Regions from separate parts of the Arthrobacter sp. AOP29-A2-19 genome, predicted to be linked through region 1. Evidence: predicted binding sites of a transcription regulator. Region 1 holds the regulator's gene; each other region holds the start of a gene.
What was found. The regulator HrcA, encoded in region 1, represses chaperone genes, less so after heat shock. The targets are predictions, from matches to a motif close to TTNGCACTCGNNNNNNNCGAGTGCNAA.
Positions count from the first base shown of each region.

Region 2: AC3ZJJ_RS17025 (Hsp20/alpha crystallin family protein) is a predicted target of HrcA. The motif match lies at 3,474-3,500, and genes of this name have one in related genera.
Region 3: groL (chaperonin GroEL) is a predicted target of HrcA. The motif match lies at 4,523-4,549, and genes of this name have one in related genera.

Region 1 covers NZ_CM176894.1:1,348,025-1,355,704, reverse strand. Annotated here, with positions in the region: gene hemW (radical SAM family heme chaperone HemW) at 1-1,069, shown strand, start outside; gene AC3ZJJ_RS06200 (DUF4870 domain-containing protein) at 1,152-1,586, opposite strand; gene AC3ZJJ_RS06195 (DUF3097 domain-containing protein) at 1,692-2,543, opposite strand; gene hrcA (heat-inducible transcriptional repressor HrcA) at 2,722-3,735, shown strand; gene dnaJ (molecular chaperone DnaJ) at 3,792-4,913, shown strand; gene AC3ZJJ_RS06180 (16S rRNA (uracil(1498)-N(3))-methyltransferase) at 4,913-5,707, shown strand; gene AC3ZJJ_RS06175 (GerMN domain-containing protein) at 5,765-6,583, opposite strand; gene AC3ZJJ_RS06170 (PhoH family protein) at 7,009-7,680, shown strand, end outside.
Region 2 covers NZ_CM176894.1:3,679,368-3,687,047, forward strand. Annotated here, with positions in the region: gene AC3ZJJ_RS17005 (hypothetical protein) at 1-458, opposite strand, end outside; gene AC3ZJJ_RS17010 (DNA/RNA non-specific endonuclease) at 726-1,580, shown strand; gene AC3ZJJ_RS17015 (hypothetical protein) at 1,593-2,513, opposite strand; gene AC3ZJJ_RS17020 (fumarylacetoacetate hydrolase family protein) at 2,517-3,383, opposite strand; gene AC3ZJJ_RS17025 (Hsp20/alpha crystallin family protein) at 3,610-4,071, shown strand; gene AC3ZJJ_RS17030 (NAD(P)/FAD-dependent oxidoreductase) at 4,306-5,466, opposite strand; gene AC3ZJJ_RS17035 (ferredoxin) at 5,463-5,651, opposite strand; gene AC3ZJJ_RS17040 (HtaA domain-containing protein) at 5,815-6,345, shown strand; gene AC3ZJJ_RS17045 (LysR family transcriptional regulator) at 6,338-7,300, shown strand; gene AC3ZJJ_RS17050 (cytochrome P450) at 7,416-7,680, shown strand, end outside.
Region 3 covers NZ_CM176894.1:2,566,464-2,574,143, reverse strand. Annotated here, with positions in the region: gene AC3ZJJ_RS11920 (LLM class flavin-dependent oxidoreductase) at 1-462, opposite strand, end outside; gene AC3ZJJ_RS11915 (threonine/serine exporter family protein) at 675-2,477, shown strand; gene AC3ZJJ_RS11910 (uracil-DNA glycosylase) at 2,493-3,278, opposite strand; gene AC3ZJJ_RS11905 (DUF3263 domain-containing protein) at 3,393-3,689, shown strand; gene AC3ZJJ_RS11900 (LytR C-terminal domain-containing protein) at 3,785-4,441, shown strand; gene groL (chaperonin GroEL) at 4,731-6,359, shown strand; gene AC3ZJJ_RS11890 (DUF4031 domain-containing protein) at 6,456-7,355, opposite strand; gene AC3ZJJ_RS11885 (flagellar assembly protein FliW) at 7,385-7,680, opposite strand, start outside.

The DNA of each region.
Region 1 (7,680 bases):
CGAACTGGGGTCCGGCGCCACGCAGGACACCTACGCCCAGGCCGTCGCCGCCGAGCTCGAGTTCGGGGCGGGCGTCATCGAGTCCTCCGGTCTACCGCCGCGGCCGGTCGAGACCGTCTTCTTCGGCGGAGGCACGCCGACGCTCCTACCGGCCGAGGACCTCGCTTCGGTCCTGCGGCGCATCGACGACCTGTGGGGGCTCGCGCCGGGCGCCGAGGTCACCACGGAAGCCAATCCGGACTCGGTGACGCCCGAGTCACTCCGCGTGCTGGCGGCGGCGGGCTTCACGCGCGTCTCGTTCGGCATGCAGTCGGCGGTGCCGCACGTCCTGAAGACGCTGGACCGGACGCACCGCCCCGAGCGCGTGGGCCTCGCCGTCCAGTGGGCCCGCGAGGCCGGACTGGCGGTCAGCGTGGACCTGATCTACGGAACCCCCGGCGAAAGCCTGGAGGACTGGCGGACCAGCCTGGAAACGGCGCTGTCCTACGCGCCGGACCACATTTCGGCCTACGCGCTGATCATCGAGGACGGCACACGCCTGGCCGCACAGATCCGGCGCGGCGGAGTGCCCAACATCGACGACGACGACCACGCCGACAAGTACTTGCTGGCGGACTCGATGCTGTCGGCCGCGGGGTTCGAATGGTACGAGGTCAGCAACTGGAGCCGCTCGGGCGCCACGCGTTGCCGGCACAACATCGCGTACTGGACCGGCGCGGACTGGTGGGGCGCCGGGCCCGGCGCGCATTCGCACGTGGGCGGCCTGCGCTGGTGGAACGTCAAGCACCCGTCCGCGTACCAGCAGCGAATCGACGCGGGGGTCTCCCCGGCGGCGGGGAGGGAGACGCCGGACGACGAAGCACGGTACCTCGAGCGCGCGATGCTCCTGACGCGGATCTCCGACGGCATGCCCATTGCCCTGTTGCGGCCCGAGGGGCGCTCCGCCGTCGCCGGCCTGATCGCCGACGGACTGGTAGATGGCGCGGCCGCGCTGCACGGAACCATTGTGCCCACGCTCAACGGACGGCTCCTGGCGGACGCGATCGTGCGGCGGCTGCTGGACTTCTGATCCGGGCGCGGCCCGAGGGTCACGGACACGCGGCGCCGATCGGCACCGCGGCGAAACCCGGGGTCGGTGTGGGGCCCGCCGCCTAGTGGAGCAAGCGCAGGTTGAGCGGGTACCGGTAGGGCCGGCCGCGATTGACCTCGATGCCGGCGACGACGCCGCTGACCGTCAGGTAGACCCAGATGGCGACCGCGACGACGGCGAAGAAGCCGCCCACCACGGGAATCAGGGTCAGGATGTTGGCCAACATCGCCAACACGGTCAGTGGCGCGGTGAAGTTCAGCGCCTCTTTGGACTCCTGCGCGGTGAACGGACCGCGACCCCGGTAGACGAAGTAGATCACCGCGGACGGCACGAAGCCCAGGATCGCTCCGAAGTGGGCGATCGTTGCCCATTGCCGGTCCTCTGAGGGACTCAGCGGCAGCGGAGCGGGGGAGGAGGCCTCGTAGTGCCTCTGGTCCCCGGAACCGTTCCGTGCCTTTTCGTCGAACCCGTGGGTCACGCCCGCGTCTCCATTCATGGATGCCAATTGCCGTCAGTTTATCCGAGAAGCACGCCGGCGGCGCACGCGGCCCGCGCATCCGCCCCCGATCTTCCGGGGGCACCGGAGTGCGGCGGCCGCGACCTACCCGCCGTCGGCCGTCAGGAAGTCGATGACCTCCTCGACGCGGCCCAACAGGCTCGGCTCCAAGTCGGCGTAGCTCGAGACGCTGCCCAGCAGCCGCTTCCACCCGAGCGCGACGTCTGCCGGCGTCGAGTGGGGCCATCCGAGCCCACGAAGGATGCCCGTTTTCCAGTCTGTGCCGCGCGGGACGACGGGCCAGGCCCGGATGCCCAGCACGGACGGCCGGATGGCCTGCCATACGTCCACATAGGGGTGCCCGACGACGAGGACGTTGCCGCGCGCGCCGGGCACGGCCATGGCCTCCGCGGCGATCTTCGCCTCCTTGCTCCCGGGGACCAGGTGGTCCACCAGGATGCCCAGACGGCGGCCCGGCCCGGGGCGGAAATCGCGGACGAAGGACGCGAGGTCGTCGACGCCGTGGAGCGGCTCCACCACCACGCCCTCGACCCGAAGGTCGTGGCCCCAGACCTTCTCGACGAGCTCGGCGTCGTGTTTGCCCTCCACCCATATGCGGCTGGCACGCGCGGTACGCGCCTTGAGGTTGTCCACGCGCACCGAGCCAGAGGCCGTTCGGACCGGGCCGGCGGGAGCCATGCCGGACACGGGTTCGACGAGTTCGATCGGTTCGCCCTCCAGCAGGAACCCGAAGCCGGTGCGGAAGGACTTCGTCTTGCCGCGCCGGTCCTCCAGGACCACAATGCGCATTCCGCCGGCCTTCTCCACGCGCACGACCTCGCCGACCCACTCGGATTGGACGTCCTCAAGCAAGAGGCCCAGCGCCGCGGGGACCTTCCGAAGTTCGCGGCGGCGCGGCGCGGAGATCTCCTGCGCGCCCCATTCGTAGTTGTTCACGGAACCAGACAGCCTTTCGTCGTGCGCCCCCTCGGGCGACGGTGCGCTCCGGCCACCCGGCGCGCAGCCACCATGCTAACAACGGTGAAAGGTATTAGACTTAGCACTTGAACACGTCGAGTGCTAAGCACCGGCGTCTTCCGACATTTTGCAGCGAGACGAAGATTGGAGGGACGGGATGTCCGAACCGCGACGCCTCGAGGTCCTCCGGGCCATCGTCGAAGACTATGTGCATTCCCGCGAGCCGGTGGGATCGAAGGCCCTCGTGGAGCGCCACCACCTGGGCGTCTCGGCGGCAACCATCCGGAACGACATGGCCGCGCTGGAGGACGAGGGCCTCATCGCGGCCCCCCACACGTCGTCGGGCCGCATCCCCACGGAACAGGGCTACCGCCGCTTCGTGGACCGCATCGAGGACGTGCGCCCACTTTCGCCCGCCGAGCGGCGCGCCATCCAGTCGCTCATCGACGGAGCGGACGACGTCGACGACGTGCTCGAGCGGACGGTCAGGCTCCTGGCCCAGCTGACCCACCAGGTCGCGGTCATCCAGGTGCCCCAGTACAGCGACGCGGCGGTGCGCCACATCGAACTGGTGGGTCTGGGCTCCGGGCAGGTGCTGACCGTCCTCATCAGCACGTCGGGCAAGGTGGAACAGCGGGTGGTCCTCACGCCGCCGGAGACCTCGGACGACGACCTGCACACCCTGAAGGCTGCCTTTATGGGCGCGGCCGCCGCGGGCAAGCTGGCCGAGCTTGCGGCCCTTGCGGCGACCGCCGTGGACACCGTTCCCGCCCGCCTTCGGATTGCCGCGCGCATCATCGCCGGCGCCCTCGGGACCCTGGGCGACAACAGCGTGGTCGACCGGATCGTGATGGCCGGAACCGCCAACCTCGCCCGCTCCACGGGGGACTTCCCGTTGACCATCACGCCGGTCCTCGAGGCGCTGGAGGAACAGGTGGTGCTCCTGCGGCTGTTCTCGGAGATGGAGATGGACGCCCGCGGCATCGCGGTGCGCATCGGCAGCGAGAACGCGTACGGTGGACTGGTCGAAACCTCGGTGGTCGCCACGGGCTACGGACCGGGCCAATCGGCCAAAATAGGCATCCTCGGCCCGACCCGCATGGACTACCCCAGCAGCATGGCCGCCGTGCGCGCGGTCGCCCGCTATCTTTCCCGGATCTTGGCCGGCTGACGCCTGCCTCCCGGTACACCAAGCATCGAAACGCAGGAAAGGACACAGCGAACACTGTGAGCAACCACTACGACGTGCTCGGCGTCGCGCAGGACGCGACCACCGAGGAGATCAAAAAGGCGTACCGCAAACTGGCGCGCAAGCTGCACCCGGACGTCAATGCGGCGGAGGGCGCCGCCGACGAGTTCAAGCTCGTCACCCGCGCCTACGAGGTGCTGTCCGATCCCGAGAAGCGCCGGAACTACGACGCCACGGGGAACGAGAACGGCAACGCCGGCGGCGGCGGACCGGGCGCCGGATTCGGCTTCAACGACATCTTCGAACAGTTCTTCGGCGGACAGGGCCAGTCCGCCGGCCCCGCGTCCCGGCGTAGCCGTGGCCGCGACGCCCTCATCACCGCCACCATCGACCTCAAGGACGCGGTGCAGGGGGTCGTCTACCCGCTGGAAATGGAGACCGCCGTCACCTGCAAGACCTGCGAGGGCTCGTGCTGCCAGCCGGGCACATCGCCCGAGACCTGCACCATTTGCCACGGCCGCGGGCAGATCCAGCGGCCGGTGCGCTCCTTCCTCGGCCAGATGATGACCGTGGAGACCTGCAGTGCCTGCCGCGGGTTCGGAACCACGCTCCCCAGCCCGTGCAACGAGTGCATGGGCCAGGGCCGAGTGCGCGAGCGCGTGAGCAAGCAACTCAAGGTCCCAGCCGGCGTCGCGACGGGCACGCGAATTCACCTCGCCGCACAGGGCGAGGCCGGCCCCGGCGGGGGCCCGGCCGGAGATCTCTACGTCGAAATCGACGTTCGTCGGCACCCGGTCTTCGAGCGCGAGGGCAACGATCTCCACGCCACGCTCACGGTTCCGATGACGGCCGCGGCCCTCGGCGCCGACCTGGACCTCGACACTTTCGACGGCGCCCAGGACATCCGCGTCGAGGCCGGAGCGCAGTCCGCGGACACCATCCGCCTTGCGCAGCTCGGCGTGCCGCGCCTGCGTGGCGGCGGCCGCGGAGACCTGATCGTCCACCTCCAGGTCGAGACGCCCACGAAGCTCGACGCCGAGCAGCGGGACCTGCTTGAACAGCTGGCCCGGCTGCGCGGCGAGGAAGTGGCCGAGGGCCGGCTCTCCGAGCGCGGCGGCGTCTTCTCCCGCTTCTTCGACAAGCTCGGCCACCGCGGCTGATGAGCAACCAGGCGTTCCGCGTCGACCCGGCGGCGCTCGTTGGCGCGGCGCCGGGCGACACCGTGCCGCTCGACGGCCCGGAGGGCCACCACGCCGTGTCCGTCAAGCGGGTGCGGGAAGGCGAGCGCATTGACCTGGTCGACGGCGACGGGCGGCGCGCGGTCTGCGTGGTCACTTCCACGGCGAAAGGATCCCTGGAGGCCAAGATCGAGGGACTCGAGCTCGCGCCCCCGCCGGGCCTGCGCACGGTTTTGGTCCAGGCGCTGGCCAAGGGGGACCGCGACCTGCAGGCCGTCGAGTCCGCCGTCGAGCTCGGCATCGACCACGTGGTCCCGTGGCAGGCCGAGCGCTGCGTCGTGCGCTGGTCCGCCGATAAGGCCGCCAAGGGTCGCGCGAAGTGGGAAGCAACGGTCCGCGCCGCCGTCAAGCAGTCGAGGCGCTCGCGCGAGCCGTCGGTCGGGGAGACCGTGGGCACGGCCCAGCTGGCGGCCCTCGCCGCCGACGGGACGGCGCCGGAGCCCGGCCGCCGCCTAATGGTGGTCCTCCACGAGGAGGCCGCAAGCCCGCTGTCGCGGGTCGTCGCGGAATGGCTCGCCGAAGGGCCGAAGCCGGCCGAAATCCTCCTGGTCGTCGGGCCCGAGGGCGGCATCGCCCCCGGCGAGATCGACAAGCTGGTGGCGGCCGGCGCCACGACGGCGTCGCTCGGAACGAATGTCCTGCGGGCCTCGACCGCCGGGCCCGCCGCACTCGTTTTGGTCCGCCATCTTGCCGGGCTCCTGGACGGGCGGCCCTAGCGCCCCGCGCCCACGGCGGGCGGCCTCCCGTGAGGACCCCCCCGTCGGAAGATTGCCCTATTCCACCGTCAAGCGCTTGGTGTCCTCGCTCAGGCGTTCTCCGCTCTTGGCGCCCTGACCCCACACGGCAAGCTGGTACTCGCCCGGCTCCATGGCGATCACGAGCTCGTATTCGTCGGCGGGGAGGTCGCCGGACCCCAGCGCTACGGCACCCTGGGACACGACCTCTGCCGGGTCGCCGTCCTGCACGCGCCGAACCTCCCAGCGAGTGCCGCCCGGAAACGCCGCCGACACCCCATGGATGGTCAGTCGGCCGGCGGTGTAGGCGCCGTCGTGCTGGGGTTCGATGATCCAGAGGGGGGCGCGCAGGCTGGCCACACGCTCGATGGGTCCCTCCAGGGGGATGTGCCCGAACGCCTGGTATCCCGTGTGGCCGTCCACCAGGACGGTCACACGGGCCGGGGCCGTGCCCGTGATCAGCCCGGCGTTTGCCGCCGCCCCCGTCGCCGTATAGACAAGTTGCTGGACGGCTCGCTCCGCCAGTCCCCGATCCAACTGCCGGGAGAACGCGTCGGCGGAGAGGTCGACGGTGATGACGTTGTCGGTGTCGATGGACGTACCGATGCGCGCCGCCGGCGACCAGACATTGAAGTAGTCGGGATCCGTGGGTGTCTGCTCCAGCATGTACTTGATGCTGGTTGTGATGGGATCGCCCTGGTCCTCGGCCTGGCGGTACTCGCGGTAGAGGTACACCGTGGAGTCCCGCTCGCCCAGCCAATAGATGGGGGAGAGGCGGTGGCTGCTCAGCTTCTCGAGCGGGGCGGCGTCCGTCTTCGCCGAGGCCACGGGAGCCGAGGCGGAGGCTCCGTCCGGCATGGTGCTGGTCGACGCGCCGGTGCCCCCCGCGCACGCCGAGACTGTGCCGAGGCACGCCACAAGCGCCAAAACAGCCAAGCGGGAGCTGGTGCGCCTGCGGTGCCGAGGGCTTGTCAACGTGGTCCTTTTCATGGTGGAGGGGCGCGGTCGCCATGGCCGCCCACACCAAGCTTGGCATAGTGGGCCCCCTCGGGAGCACCGGGTTCCGGTGTTGACGCCGGACTGTTGTACTACCGATATGTCCCGTTGTTGCACTAATTACCGGTGCGTACAAGTGGCGGGCGCGCTACCGCGCGGCGGGCCGCCGTGCCGCCGCCCGTGTTCGACAAGCGTGTTCAAGTACGATGGAAGGGCGCCGGAAACGCCTCGGAGAACCCCGGGTCGGGATAGGCCGGCGCACAGCAACGGGAGGCGACGCCGCCAGCATGACCCAAGACGCCGACAAGCCACAACAGGACTCCGGTGCGGCCGACGTGGTGCGCTTCGACACCACGGATCAGATGGTCGCAACACTAGGAGCGCACGACGAGGTGCTGCGGATCGTGCAAGGCGTCTACCCGCTGGCGAAGCTCCACGTGCGCGGCAACGAATTGACGATCGCTGGCGACGCCGTGGACGCCGCGAAGGCGATGCGCGTCGTCACCGAGGCGCGCGGGCTCGCGGCCGGCGGCACGCGGATTTCGGCCCACCTGGTCGAACAACTCGTTCGCATGGTGGAGGCGCCCTCGTCCGTCCCTGGAAGCGCCAGCGGTGTGTTCGGCCTCAACATCCTTTCGGGGCGCGGCCGCAGCATCCGCCCCAAGACCGTGAACCAGAAGTCGTACGTGGACGCCATCGACGACAACACGGTCATCTTCGGCATCGGCCCTGCGGGCACCGGCAAGACGTTTCTCGCCATGGCCAAGGCCGTGCAGGCCCTCCAGGCCAAGGAAGTCAGCCGCATCATCCTGACCCGCCCGGCGGTGGAGGCCGGAGAGAAGCTCGGCTTCCTGCCGGGAACCCTGACGGACAAGATCGATCCCTACCTGCGCCCCCTTTACGACGCGCTGCACGACATGGTGGACCCGGAGTCCATTCCGCGGCTCATCGCCGCGGGG
Region 2 (7,680 bases), 1.6 Mb from region 1:
ATCGAGCCGTCGCCGTCTCCGAACAGCGTGGTCAGGCCGTTGTGGACCACAACGTGGCCGGCGTGGGGTGCGGCGAAGCCGATCCCGCTCAGTCCCGGGTCCGATTCGTAGTAGTGGAAGTGGTCCCCATGGCCTTGCGCGTCGATTCCGCTGTTGTAGACCTCGAAGCGGTTGCCGTGGGTGACCACCACGTGCTGGCCGTCTCCGGCGTTGTTCAGCCGCAGGAATCCGCGAAGATCCTCCTCGTGGACCGTTGCGCCGGTCTCGGCGTCGAGGGTGAGCAGGCCGCCGTCGTGGCTGAGGACGACGCGCGGGGAAATGGAGGCGACCTCGGTCCGCGAGGCGCGCTGTTCCGCGCTCGCCGGGTTTTCGGCGGCGGTGGGATCGGAGGAGGGAGGCTGTGCGCCGGGTCCCGGGTCCTGCCCACAAGCCGAAACGGCGAGGGCGAGGGCCGCCAAGGAGGCGGCCGACCAGAGGTACCGGCTCCGTCGACGGCCCGCGGACGGGGAGCTCGCTGTGGAGCCGAGCTGGGGCTGGGGTAAAGGTGGGAGTGTGTTCATGCGATTGATTCTAGTTAATAATGATAGTCATTCGCAATAATCGCGCGCTGCGCTCTTGTCGGACGGCGGCGGTAGGCTGGCGCCCAGCGAAGGAGGGGCCGCGGGGCCGAGCGGTCCCGCCAGCGCTCCCGTCGGACGGACAGCATCAGGGAGGGGCAGGATTCCGTGGCCACGACCAACGAGACCAACGCCGAGATACCGACGGCGCGCGCCGGATACGCCATCGACTTCCTGGGAGACCGGATCGACCCGCCGACGCTGGGGGAGGGCATCCGGGACGACGCGGTTCCCATGGAAGGATCCCCCGTTGTCCCCTACACCCACTTCTCCCTCAGTGTCAGCCGCTCGCGGCGCCTCGCGCGCTGGGTCGCCTGGAACGTCGACGGGGCCAGCCTGAAGAAGCTCAGCCGCGCCAACATCAATTTCGCCCGGGATCCCCGCCTTCCCGACGACGTCCAGACGGGCAACGAGTTGTATTCGGGCAACAGGCTGGACCGCGGGCACCTCGCGCGGCGCTCGGACCTGCTGTGGGGGGACCTGCAGGAGGCCGGGCAGGCCAACCGGGACTCCTTCTTCTTCACCAACATCGCCCCGCAGATCGACGACTTCAACCAGAGCGGCAAGGCCGGGATTTGGGGCCGGCTGGAGGACGCCCTGTTCGAGGGGATCGACGTCGAGGACCTGCGCGCCACCATCATGGGCGGGCCCGTGTTCCACGCCGACGACCGCGTCTACCGCGGCACGGCGCTGCCCCGCGAATACTGGAAGCTCGTGGTCTACCGGGAGGGGGGCGCGCTCAGGGCCAGGGCGTTCCTGCTCACCCAGGATCTTGTGGAGATCCAGGCCCTGCCGGACCTCGACGAGTTCCGCGTCTACCAGGTCACGCTGGGGGAGCTCGAGCAGCGCACGGACCTGGGCTTCGCCGAGGTGCTGCACGCGGCCGACCTCCCGGCGGCCGCCATCGTCAGGGTGGCGGGGGAGCGGCGGCCGCTGGAGAGCGTGGCGCAAATCCGCTGGTAGGCCCGCGTGGCACTAGGTGTCCTCGGCGTCCCGGTCGGCTGCCTCGAGCCGATCCCGCGCACGTTCCGCGTCCCTCCGGCTCGCTTCAGCCTTGCGGTCGGCGGAGGCGAGCCTCGCCCGGGCCTTCTCCAGTTCGCGCTCGACGGCCGCGATGTCCCGGCGGGCCCGCTCGAGCTCGCGGATCAGGAACGCCCGGCGCTCGTCGAGCGCCTCGACCTCGTCCTCGGCGTCGCGCCGCCGTCCGGAGTCCTGCTCCGCCCGCTCCCGGGTCCGGGCTGCCGCCTCCCGGGCCGCGCGCAATGTCCTCTCCCGCGCCTCGGCCCGCTTGGCCTCGATCCTCTTCGCGTCGATCAGGTTCGCGTCGCCCTTCCCGGACGCCGGGCGCGCCCCGCCGTCGTTCCCCGGCGTTCGGCCACCGGACATGGGCAACCCCGGCGCGTCAGGAACTGCGACCGCGCCGGCCAGGTCCGCCGGATCCAATCCGTCCGCCGAGATCGTGCGCACCAGCACTCCGCTGGCCGTGGCCTCCGCCGCCGCCGGATCGGCCATCGCGGCCTGCAGGTGCTCCCTGACCTCCGCCACGGTCGGGCCGCTGGCCGCCTGCCCCAGTTCCTTGGCCAGGTCCGCGGACTCGCGCTCAAGCGCGGCCAGCAGCGCGCGGCGGTCGGCGGACAGCCCGCGCAGCCGTTCCGCGTCCAGGTTCTCCTGGGCCGCCCGCATGTCCTCGCCCAGCGCAAGCACCGCGTCGATCCGGTCCCTCCGGTGGCGCACCAGCATGTTCACCAGCCACGCGGCCGACGACGGCTTCGGCAGCGCCCGGATGGCCTTGGCGGCCTCCTTGTCCCCGGTCCCCTTCGCCGCCTCCGTGCGCCGAGACACGAAGTCGCCGGGCATCGACCCGTAGAGGTCGGCGGCGACGGCGGCGAGGTCCACGCCCTACCGCCCAGTGACCGGGCCGGCCACCAGGACGTTGCGCTGTGCGCCGAGTCCCTCGATTTCCGTCTCCAGCACGTCGCCGGGCTTCAGCCACGGATGGCGGCCCTCGGCGTTGCGCCGCCCCAGGGCCACGCCGGCGGGCGTGCCGGTCAGGATCAGGTCGCCCGGGCGCAGCGTCACGATGGTCGAGAGGTAGGCCACCAGGGCGGCCGGCGAGAAGACCAGGTCCGACGTCGAATCCTCCTGCACCACCTCGCCGTTGACCCGTGTGGTGATGCGGGCGCCGGCGGTGAACTCGTCCGGGGTCACCAGATACGGGCCGAGCGGGCTGGCGGCCTCCCAGCACTTGCCCTGTGTCCACTCCGGCGTGCGTCCCTGCCAGCCGCGCATCGAGACGTCGTTGGACACGGCGTAGCCGGCGATGTGCCGCTCGGCGTCTGCCTCCGGGATGCGGCGCCCCGCCTCGCCGATGACGATCGCGAGCTCGCCCTCCCAATCGACCCGGTGGTCCTCGGCCGGGATTTCGATCTCGTCGTTCGGGCCCGTGAGCGATTCCGCGAACTTGGTGAAGACGGTCGGGAATTTCGGGACCTCGTTGCCGGTCTCGGCGATGTGGTTGCGGTAGTTCAGGCCCACACAAAAGACCTTGGCGGGGTTCGGGACGAGCGTCGCGAAGGCGGCCGCGCGGGCGTCCTGACGTGTGCCGCCGGACGCCGCGGCCTCCAGCGCCGCGTCCCGCCTGCCGGACGGCGCCGCGAGGAAGGTCCCGACGTCGGCGAATCCGGTGAGTTCGACGGCGGAGTCCCCGTCGATGACGGCGGCGAACGTTCCGCTGGAATCCGGGCGGCGGAGGGTGGCGAGTCTCATGGTTCCCATCCCACCACAGGGGGCGGCTCGTGCGTCCAACCGGCTACCGAAATGCGTCGTTCGCCGACGGAGAAATCACCTCGCGTACCTCTGGCACTGTCCATTGCCGAGTGCTAACTTAATTCCGGGTTGAGCGTAGGACACTCAAGTCTGGGCGTCCGGCTCATCCCCGCAAACACAAGCAAGCAGCGGCACCCGCCGGTGCCGCACGAAGGAGTTGATCATCATGGCAAACAATTTCGATCCGTTCCGTGAGTTCGACCGCCTGGCCGGCTCCCTGTTTGAGAACCGCCTCCGGGACGTGCCCATGGACCTCTACCGCCAGGGGGACCACTACATCCTGAGCGCCGACCTGCCGGGCATCGATCCGGGCTCCGTGGACATCGACGTCGACGGCCAGCTGCTTACGATCCGCGCGGAGCGGACGCTGGGGGCGGAGGAGGGCGTGAAGTGGCTGACCCGCGAGCGCCGCGGCGGCAGCTTCGTGCGCCAGCTCAACCTCGGCCAGGGCATCGACATCGAGTCGATCACCGCCCACTACAACAACGGCGTCCTGATGCTGACCATCCCGGTCCGCGAAAGCGCCAAGCCGCGCAAGATCTCCGTGGAGGTCGGCGGCAAGCAGAACGGCCACATGATCGAGGGTGAGACCACCACGGCCACGGGCCAGGAGTCTGTGGAGAAGTAGTCCCGGCGCCCATTAAGCGGGGCGGCGCCCGGCGCCCATCCGGAGGCCGGGCGCCGCCCCGTGTCCCGCGTCCCGCGGCGCCGTCGGCCCCGCGGCCCTCCGGTTCGACCTCTCGACGAGGCCACATGTCCCGCCCGTCTCGTTTCGCCGAGGATAGATGTCCCGAAACCCCCGAAAGCGCGCATCTGCCTTCGTCGAAACGGGGTTGGGGAGCGGGTGGCTTCGTCGAAACGGCTAGGGGGCCGCCGCCGGGAGGGCCTGACCGATCTTGCGGAGCCTGGGGATGGCGATCCGGTAGTTCAGAGCGACGGCGGTGCCGGTCCCGTCGTCGTGGGTCCAGCGCAGCAGGGACGAGCCGCCGCCGGGGTCGCCGTCGACAACCTCGGGCTCGCCGGCCAGGGGCAGGAACCCGCTGGCCTTTAGGGTGTGGCCGAACTGCTCGGTCCAGAAGTACGGCAGGAAGTCGAGCTCCGGCGCCTCCTCGCCGCGGACCAGCGCGAGCGCCGCGGCCCTGCTCTGTTCGATCGCGCTGGTCCACAGGGGAACGCGCGTCGGTCCGCGACGGGTCGGGAACGTCGCGACGTCGCCGGCCGCGAACACACCGGGCCCCACACGCCCGCGCCGGTCCGCCTCCAGCGCGCCGTTCGTCAGCAGGCCGCTGGTCGCCAGCCACTGAAGGTTCGGCAGGTCCCCCACGGCGCTGACCACCACCTCGGCCTCGATCGTCGAACCGTCGGCCAGCACCACCCCGGCGTGCCCGCCCGCGTCGCGCAGTTCCGCGGCGCGGGACGCGACGACCCTCAGCCCGCCGCGCAGCGCGGACTCGAGGACGACGCCGGAGAGGTGGCCTCCCAAGTGGGCGGCCAGCGGCGCGCCGTTCGAGACGATGGTGGTCTCGCAGCCGAGCGCGCGGCAGCCGGACGCGATCTCCATGCCGAGGGCGCCGCCGCCGAGCACCACCACGGACGGCCGGTCCGCGAGCCGGCGCCGCAGCGCGAGCGCGTCGTCGAGCGTCCGGAGCGTGTGTTCCTCGACGCCGGACCCGCCGCCCAGTCGCCGGGCGCGCGAGCCCGTGGCGACGAAGACGGCGTCGTACGGGAGCCCCGTGCCGTCCGCGAGGTGAACGATCTTGCGGACGGCGTCGAGGCGTGCCGCGGAGGCTCCGAGGATCTCGACGGCGCCGTGGTCCGGGGCGGGCAGGAGGTGGGAGGCCATCTCCCCGTCGTCGACGAGGGCCGCCTTGGAGAGGGCGGGCCGGCTGTACGGCGCATGACGCTCGTCGCCCACGATCGTGAGCTCGCCGTCGAAGCCGGCGTTCCGGAGCGAGTCCGCGGCCGTGAGTCCGGCGATCCCGTTGCCGACGACGACGACGCGGTCCAGGCGGCCCACGCTCACGCCAGCCTCAGCGCGGCGACGGGGCAGACGCGGACGGCCGACTGCGCGGCCTTGAGCTGGTCGCCCTCGACGGCCTCGACGTCGATCACCAGTTCGCCGTCGTCGTCGAGGTGCATCAGCCGCGGCGCGGCCTCCTCGCACAGGCCGTGGCCCTCGCAACGGGGACGATCAAGGATGATGTTCATTTCTACCTCCGCATGGGGGCGGCAGTGCCCGCCCGGTACCACTCGAGACTTCCAGCGTGTGCCACGCGCCACAAATGAATTATTGTCATCCCGAACGTGCATGGCGTGAATAGTTGGCCGCACTGGGCGGCGCGGACGAGCGGAGGATGCGATGGAGCACGGAATGGTTTGGGGCGTGAAGGACAGCCTGCTGGCCTATGTCGAGGGGCTCGACGACGGGGCCGTCGCGACGGACGCGCCGGCGGTCCGGCAGGGTGGCGGGTTCGCCTTTCCCTTGGTGACCGCGGGTGCGGCGGAGTTGCGGGTCGCGGACGAAGCCGGAGGAGTTGCGGCTGGCTTCGGCGGCGGCCTCCGCTTCCAGGGGTCCGTGCGGCTGACGGGGCACTGGGGCATGCTCGACGTCGAGCTCCGGGATCCGCGGGCCGAGCTGCGGGGCGCGAAGGCAACCCTGCTGATCCGGGAGCGCGGTGGCCGCGACCCCGAGGCGGCCCTCCCGTTCGCGGACCTGACTCTCGCCGCGGTGTCCGCGGACGACGGTCTGCTGTGCCTCGAGTATGCCGCGGCCCTGACCGGGCAGGGTGGCTTCCTGCTGGGTGGGCAGTACCCGGCCGGCCAGGAGCTCGAACCCGTCCGCCTGACACTCCCGGACCCCGGCGCCGCGGAGCGCCCCGGCGAGAGGGACCGCCGTGCATAGCTCGCCGCCGCCGGCCATGGACGCCAAACTCGCCCGGCTCGGCGCCGTCGACCTGAACCTTCTGGTGCCGCTGCTCGCGCTGCTCGAGGAACGCTCCGTCACCCGGGCGGCCGCCGCGGTGGGACTCTCCCAGCCGGCCATGAGTCATGCCCTCAACCGGATCCGCCGGTTGATGCACGACGAGCTGCTGGTGCGCCAGGGCCGGGGGATGGTGCTCACCCCGCGGGCGGTGGAGCTGCTGCCCGCGCTGCGCCAGTCGCTGCACCAGACGGCGCGCATCGTCGATCACGCGCCGTTCGATCCCGCCGTCGACCGCCGCCTGATCACCGTGGCCATGGCGAACAGCACCGCGTTTGTGATCGGCGGCGAAATCACTCGACTCCTGAAGGAGCGCGCCCCGCACACCGTGCTGCGCCTGCGGACCACCAGCGTCGATTCGGCGGCGGTGTTCGCGGAGGATGCGGCCGACGTCGCGCTCCTTCCCGAGGCCTTCGCCACCCAGCTTCCGCGCGAGCGCCTGTACGACGACCGCTGGGTGGTGGTCGCGTCCTGGAACGAGCCGCGCGACGCCGGCGCGCTGGAGCTGTTGGAGACAGTGCCGCACGTGGTGTCCGACGCGGCGCCCCAGCGGGTGCTGCCGTACGAGGTCCTGGACGAGCACGGGGTCTCCTACACCGTGGGCCAGCGGGTGTCCGACTACCTGTTCGTCCCGCACCTGATCGCCCGGGCCGGCGGCGTGGCGCTGCACCGGTACCAGGTCGGGATCGCGTTCGAGGGCAGGTTCGACCTGCGCATGGAGGAGTTCCCGTTCCCGATTCCCAGTCTGGGGATCGACATGGTCTGGAACCCGTGGCTGACCGACGATCCGTTCAGGGCCTGGCTGCGGGATCTGCTGATCGAGGCCGCCGAGCCGATCGTGGGGCGCTACCGGCCCGGCCCGCGGGCCGTGGCCTGACCGGGGATTCATTGCCTGCATGGGTTGTATGCGAAGTATTCACTTCCGCCCCGCCGGGTCGGTGCCTTGAATAGACGTGACGCAAACCATAACCCCGAACAGCGCGAGGTGCCCCATGACCGCAGAAACCCTGGCCACGTCAACGATCGACCTCTTTTCCGACGAGGTGCTCCTCGACCCGTACCCCGCGTTCGCCGAACTGCGCCGGCGGTCCTCGGTGGTGCGGCTGGAGACCGACGACCTCTGGGCCGTCACCCGCTACGACGCGATCCGCGACTCGTGGGGAAACGCGACCCTTTTCTCGTCCACCCAGGTGGCCTTCAACGACACGATGAACGAGGTCCTCGTGGGGACCAGCCTGGCGACGGATCCGCCGCACC
Region 3 (7,680 bases), 1.2 Mb from region 1:
CCACGTGACCGGTTGCTCGTCCAGCAGCTTGGCGAACAGCGCCAGCTTCTCTTCGAACAGGACCTCGTAGTCCTTCAGGTCGTAGCCGAAGAGGGGGAAGGACTCGATGAAGGAGCCGCGTCCCAGGATGACCTCTGCGCGGCCATTGGAGAGCCCGTCCACGGTCGCGAAGCGCTGGAACACCCGGACGGGATCGTCGGAACTCAGGACCGTCACCGCCGATCCGAGCCGGATGCGCTCCGTCTGGCCGGCGATGGCGCCCAGGACCACTTCCGGCGCGGACACCGCGTAGTCGGGACGGTGGTGCTCGCCGACGCCGAAGAAGTCGAGCCCCGCCTGGTCCGCGGCCCGCGCCTCGGCCAAAATGTTCCGCAAGACCTGTGCGTAGTGCAATGGTTGGCCGTCGGTGCCATCCGTGACATCGCCGAAGGTTTCGACGCCGATTTCTAGCTGCTGACCCATGTGGTGGACTCCTCTGTTATATGCAATCGCATATAAGAACCGCGGCCGTCCTCCGGGTATTCCCGCCTCCGCGCACCCGCCTGCCGCCCGCCCCGGCCGGGCGGATTCGGCGCCGTGACCAAGCACTCGCCGGGCCCCCGCGATACGCCGCTTTGGGCCGGTTTTGCGGCTGTACAGTTGAAAGGACAGAGCACCGCAGAACAGGAGAGCACGTGTCCCCGAGCGACACCCAGGACACCCCTCAAGGCGCCGTCGGATCGCCGGATCCGCACCCCCGCGCCGGGATGATGCCGCGCGTCACGACGTCGGAGATGGAGCGCCCGGTCGCGCGCAGGCCGCGCACGGAAGCGGTGCTGCCGACCGGAAGCGCCGACCTGCCGGGATCGCCGGACGACCGCTCCAAGACCGAGCCCGACTGGGACGAGACCGACCTTCCGGAGGAGACCGCGCCGCCGTCGGCCCCCTATCCGGGCGCCCAGAAGCCGAAGCCGGCCCGGAAGCCGCCGAAGAACGGCGGGAAGAACCGCATCGCATGGGGAGTCCCGCCCCGGCCCGGCACCGGAACCACGCCCACCGTGCCCATCGACCCCGCCGTCGCCCGGCCCGTGCCGCGCGTCAACCCCGCGGCGAGGCGCATGCTCGCGCGGTTGATGGAGTCCGAGGCCCCGCCCACGCAGGCCTTCTCCATCGTCGACCGCCTCGTCGGAAGCCCCTATGCCAACCCGACGATCCAGGTCGGCGCCCAGGACGCGAGCGCCCGCAAGACGCTCGAGTTCGCGCTCGATCTCGCCGAGGCGATGTTCCGCTACGGCGCGGGTGCGCTCGAGGCCGAGACCAGCATCATTGCCGTCACCGCCTCGCTTGGGCTGCGCAACGTCGACGTGGACATCACCAACCAGTCGATCCACCTCAACTACGCGCCGGCCGACCAGCTGCCGATGAGCATCCTGCGCGTCGTGCGATCGTGGACCAGCAACTACGCCGGCCTGGCCCTGCTCCACCAGCTTGTGTCGGACATCGTGTCCGGCGGAGTGACCCGGCAGCAGGCCGTGGACCGCCTCCAGGACATCACCCACCGGCCCAAGCCGTTTCCGCGGTGGATGGTCACGGCGGCCGGAGGAGGGTTCTCGGCGGCGTTCGTGCTCTTTATTGGAGGCGAATGGATCGGCGCGCTGGTCGCCTTCGCGTCCTTCTGCCTGGTCAATCAGGTCATGAAGGTCGCGGGTCGCTGGCGTGTTCCGGAGTTCTTCGCGGTGGGCCTCGGTTCGCTGGTCATGACCAGCATCGCCATGATCCTGTGGGCGCTCGACGTCCCCATCTCGCCGGCCATCGTGGTGGCCGGCGGCATCATGCTGCTGCTGCCGTCCTCGAGATTCGTCTCCTCCGTGCAGGACGCCATCAACGGCTTCCCGGTCACGGCCGCGGGCCGCTTCTTCTCCGCCATGATCATCTACGGCGGTATCGTCGCGGGCATCATGGCCGGGCTGGTGTTTGGCGCGCTCGCCGGGATCCAGGAGCTGGACGTGGCCCAGATCAACCAGATCGCCTATCCCACGTGGCTCCTGGTCCTGCTGGTCGGCATCGCCGTGGTGTGCGCGGGCGTGTTCGAGCAGACCACCCACAATCTTGTGCTGCCCACCGCCGGCGTCTCCCTGGTGGGGTACCTGGCCCTCGTCGGCGCCGAAACCATCGGGGTGGGGGAGCGGCTGACACCCGCGATCGCCGCGGCAGTCGTGGGCGCCGCCGGTCGTTGGGTCGCCCTCAAGATGGGCGCGCCGCAGCTCGTGGTTGCCGTTCCCGCCATCGTGTTCCTGCTTCCCGGGTTGATGATCTTCCGCGCCATGTACGGGATCGCGATCGACAGCACCGACATGACGGCCGGCCTCGTCGAGATGTTCAACGCGTTCACGATCATCCTGGCCATCGCCGGGGGGGTCGTCCTCGGCGACACGATCGCCCGCCCGCTGACCAAGGGGTGGAACAGCCACGAACGACGGCGCATCCGCCGCCGCTAACGCGGCGCCCGTCCCCTACGACGCGGCTGGCAGGCTCCAGTCGATCGGTGCCGCGCCCTGGTCCGCGAGCAGCGCGTTGGCGCGGCTGAACGGGCGGGATCCGAAGAACCCCCGGCGCGCCGACAGTGGCGACGGGTGGGCGCTGCGGATCACGGCCGTTCCGTCAAGCAGCGGCGCCACCGCCCCGGCGTCCCGCCCCCAGAGGATGGACACCAGCGGCGTGCCGCGTGCCGCCAAGGCCGCGACGGCTGCGTCCGTCACCTCCTGCCACCCCAGCGAGCGGTGTGATCCCGCGGCCCCCGCCTCCACGCTGAGCACCCGGTTGAGGAGGAGCACGCCCTGGTCCGTCCACGCGGACAGGTCCCCGTGCGCGGGCGGGACCCCGCCGACGTCGTTCGCGAGTTCGCGGTAGATGTTCGCCAGGCTCCGGGGCAGGGGCCTGACGTGCGGTTCGACGGCGAAGGCGAGGCCCATGCCGTGGCCCGGCGTCGGATACGGGTCCTGACCGACGATCAGGACCCTGACCGAGGCCAATGGGCGGGTGAAGGCCCGCAGGATATTTTCCGCCTCGGGCAGCACCTCCTCGCCGAGGCCACGCCGCCGCCGGAGCTCGGCCTCGATACCCGCGAGGCGCCCGGCGACCGGCGCGAGGGCCTCCGCCCAGTCGGGCGCCATGGCCGCCGTCGCGGCAGGCTCGTCGTTGGCGTCGGGGCGCCCCACACGCCCGGCGCCGCGCCGCTGCGGCCCGCCCGGCAGCTCGAAAAGGGCGCCCTGCTGTTGCGTCTCCCGGGGTTGGTCCATCCGTCCATTCTGCCGCGCGCGCGGCCGGCAGCCGCGAATGACAAGGCTGTCATTCGCAACTACCATGGGAGGCGTGCCCCGCGCCAGCGCGGCAGTCGACCGGGAGGAGCGTTTGTGGCAGCGGAAGAGACCGCCTTGGAGTTCGCGGTTGACCCGGACAGCGCCCTGGACGAACGGTCGCAGCGCATCCTCGCGCTCGAGCGCCAATGGTGGAAATACGCCGGCGCGAAGGAACAGGCCATCCGTGAGTTGTTCGGCCTCTCGGCGGCCAACTACTACCAGCTCCTCAACGCGCTGATAGACACCGATGCCGCGTTGGCGCACGATCCAATGCTGGTCAAGAGATTGCGTAGACTACGTTCAACCCGGCACCGCGCCCGCAGCGCCCGCAGATTGGCCACCGAGGCCTAGCTGGCACGGCGGACGCGCCCGGGTGGTTCCCGGCCTTCCGCGGACGACCAAACGATCGGCGGCCGCCGACATTTCGATCTGAGCCAAGGACAACCATGAGCAAGTACTCGAACGACGAATTCGACAGGGTGCCGGAGTTCACCGACCGCAACGGTGTCCACCGCGCCGAGTCTGCCGGCGCCGCCTCCCGCTCAGGGCTCGGCCCGCTGATGGGCGTCGGCGCCCTCGCCCTGCTGGTGGGCCTGTTCTCGTTCCTGGTGCTTCCGCAGTTCACCGGCGCACCCGCCGCGGCGCCAGGCAACTCCACGGACGCCTCGTCCGTTACGTCCGGCGCACCGGAGTCCGCGGAGCCCTCGGAGACGGAGACGCCCGAGCCCGCCGAGTCAAAGGCCGCCGAATCCGAGGCGCCCGAGTCGGAGGAAGCGGAAGAGTCCACCGAGGCGAGTCCCACGGACGACCCCGCCGAGGCGGAGGGAGGGGTCGAACTGTCCACCCCCGTCGGTGTCTACAACGGCGCGGCCAGGGCAGGGCTGGCCGCGTCCGGCGCGGCGGGACTGCGCGGCGGAGGCTTCACCGCCGTCAGCACGTCCAACTGGACGAAGCAGGTCGAGTACTCCGTGGTCTACTACCGGGCGGATTCGTCCCGAGCGACCGCCGAGGAGGCAGCGCGCGTGCTCGGCATCGCCACCGTCTTCCAGACGCCGAACATCCCGGTGGAGATTTCGGTCGTCCTCGGCCGCAACTACGGCTGATTCGGGGGCGCGTCTCCGCCATTGATGAACCGAATCGGGCGCCGCGCTTGCACTCTCGATGGGAGAGTGCCAATAATTGGTTTAGCACTCGGGTCCCGCGACTGCTAAGTGTCCGTCGGCCAACGCCGATCGGCCGCCGTTCGTCGCGGAACCTTGGGTGAACCCCGGGCCAGTTGCAGCGAGGAAGTCTGGCAGGCGTACCGAAACCGCCTACCGGCTACCGTCCGTCGCGGGCGTTGCCTCCGGCCCATGAAAACGCATGACCGTCCCGAAAGGACCACTAGCCGCCATGGCCAAGATGATTGCATTTGACGAGGAAGCACGCCGCGGCCTCGAACGGGGCCTCAACACCCTGGCCGACGCCGTCAAGGTGACCCTCGGCCCGCGTGGCCGCAACGTCGTTCTGGAGAAGAAGTGGGGCGCACCCACGATCACCAACGACGGCGTGTCCATCGCCAAGGAAATCGAGCTCGAGGACCCGTACGAGAAGATCGGTGCCGAGCTCGTCAAGGAAGTTGCCAAGAAGACGGACGACGTCGCGGGCGACGGCACCACCACCGCCACCGTTCTGGCTCAGGCCCTGGTCAAGGAAGGCCTGCGCAACGTTGCCGCCGGCGCCGACCCGCTGAGCCTCAAGCGCGGCATCGAGAAGGCTGTCGAGGCCGTCACCGCCGAGTTGCTCTCCTCCGCCAAGGAGATCGAGACCAAGGAAGAGATCGCCGCCACCGCGTCCATCTCCGCCGGGGACAACCAGATCGGCGAGCTCATCGCCGAGGCCCTGGACAAGGTCGGCAAGGAAGGCGTCATCACGGTCGAGGAGTCCAACACCTTCGGGCTGGACCTCGAACTGACCGAGGGCATGCGCTTCGACAAGGGCTACATCTCGGCCTACTTCGTCACCGACGCCGAGCGTCAGGAAACGGTCCTCGAGGATCCGTACATCCTGATCGTCAACTCCAAGATCTCCAACGTCAAGGACCTCGTCGCGGTCCTGGAGAAGGTCATGCAGTCCGGCAAGCCGCTGCTGATCATCGCCGAGGACATCGAGGGCGAGGCTCTGGCCACCCTGGTCGTCAACAAGATCCGCGGCCTGTTCAAGTCCGTCGCCGTCAAGGCGCCGGGCTTCGGCGACCGCCGCAAGGCCATGCTGGCCGACATCGCCATCCTCACGGGCGGACAGGTCATCTCCGAGGAGGTCGGCCTCAAGCTGGAGACCGCCACGCTCGACCTGCTGGGCCAGGCCCGCAAGGTCGTCGTCACCAAGGACGAGACCACCATCGTCGAAGGTGCAGGGGACGCAGAGGAGATCGCCGGCCGCGTCAACCAGATCCGCGCCGAGATCGAGAACTCCGACTCCGACTACGACCGCGAGAAGCTGCAGGAGCGCCTCGCCAAGCTGGCCGGCGGCGTTGCCGTCATCAAGGCCGGCGCGGCCACCGAGGTTGAGCTCAAGGAGCGCAAGCACCGCATCGAAGACGCCGTTCGCAACGCGAAGGCCGCCGTCGAAGAGGGCATCGTCGCCGGTGGCGGCGTCGCCCTCATCCAGGCTGGCGAGCGCGCGTTCGCGAAGCTCGTCCTCGAGGGTGACGAAGCGACTGGCGCCAACATCGTCAAGGTCGCCATCGAGGCCCCGCTGAAGCAGATCGCCTTCAACGCCGGCCTCGAGCCGGGCGTCGTCGCCGACAAGGTCAAGGGCCTGCCCGCGGGCCACGGCCTGAACGCCGCAACCGGCGTCTACGAGGACCTGCTCGCCGCCGGCGTGAACGACCCGGTGAAGGTCACGCGTTCCGCACTGCAGAACGCCGCGTCCATCGCCGGCCTGTTCCTCACCACGGAGGCCGTTGTCGCCGACAAGCCGGAAAAGGCCGCTCCGGCCATGCCCGGTGGCGACGACATGGGCGGCATGGGCGGCTTCTAGCCTCCCGCCGCTGCGGCGGCACCACCCGAGCACCTTCGGTCGCTGACCGGACAACGATGGCCGCGGTTCCCCTCGGGGGCCGCGGCCATCGGCGTTCTACCGCGAAGCCTCCAGGGCGGCGAGTTCCCGGCCGAGGTTCGTGCGGGCGGCCGCGGCCCAGAGCCGCCGGGCCGTCGCCGTCCCGTAGAGCGGATCCAGCGCCAGGAGGGAGCGCAGTACGCCCGCGCGGCCCGCGGCGAAGGCGGCGGCCGGGACGTGCGCGTAGTCGAGGCGCACGGCGGCCACATAGCGCCCGTAGTCGGCCGGCGGGCGGGCGAGCACCTCGAGGTCCGCATCGCAGAGCAGCAGGCCGGGCGCATCGTCCGGATCGGGGCGGTGCCCGGCGGTGAGACGGACCAGGCGCGCCGTCTCCCGCACCTCCTCCGAGTCCAGCGCGGCATCGCCCAGCAGGCGCTCGGCGAGCTGGGCGGACTGCTCCTCGTCCTCGCCGGGTCTGCCCGCATAGACGGCGTCGTGGAACCAGGCGGCCAGCCAGGGTGCGCGCGGGTGACGGCCGGCGGGCTCGCCCTCGCCGGACAGGAGGTCCAGCGCGCGCACTACCGCCAGGAGGTGGGTCCGGTCGTGGTAGTGCCGGTGGTCCTCCGACCACCGCCGCACCAGTTCGCGACCCACGGCGGGGCAGCCGGGAACCAGCCTGTCCCACGAGGCGATCAGGATTCCGTTCAGCTTCTCCGGCCGTTGCCGCGCGGGGACGCGCAGGCCGCTCCCCAGCAGGCGGCGGACCAGTTCGGTCGCGGCGACGGGGACCGCGCCCTGGGCCACCAGGTCGGCGTAGCGGCGGCGCGGAACGTCGTAGTGGTCCCTGTCGAACGCGCGTTCCGGAAGCCCGGCCCGATCCGCGAAGCCGTGAAGCTCCTCCAGCGAATGGTCGGAAACCAGGTGGGAGAACTCGGTACCGTGCGCCGGCCACGCCGGCGGATCAATGAGGATGGCCACGCGGCCAGCCTACTCCGGGACGGCGGGCGCTAGGCGGGCGCCAGAAGCGGAGCCCGGAGCGGCCAATCCTGCCCGTCGAGGATGACCTGGGCGCAGGCGCCTGTGGCGTCGTTGACCAGCAGCGGGGCCAACAGGTTGACGGTCGGCCGGCCGCCCGAGGTGTTGACGATGGTGAGGATCGACAGGCCGCCGGCCGCGGGGGTTCCGATCCGGCCAAGCTGCTCGTCCGAGAACCGCGGCCGGTAGTCGGGAAGATGCGTCGCGGAATCGAGCAGGTACAGGCGGACCTCCTCGTCTTCCGTGGACTCGAGCGAGAAGAGGCCGA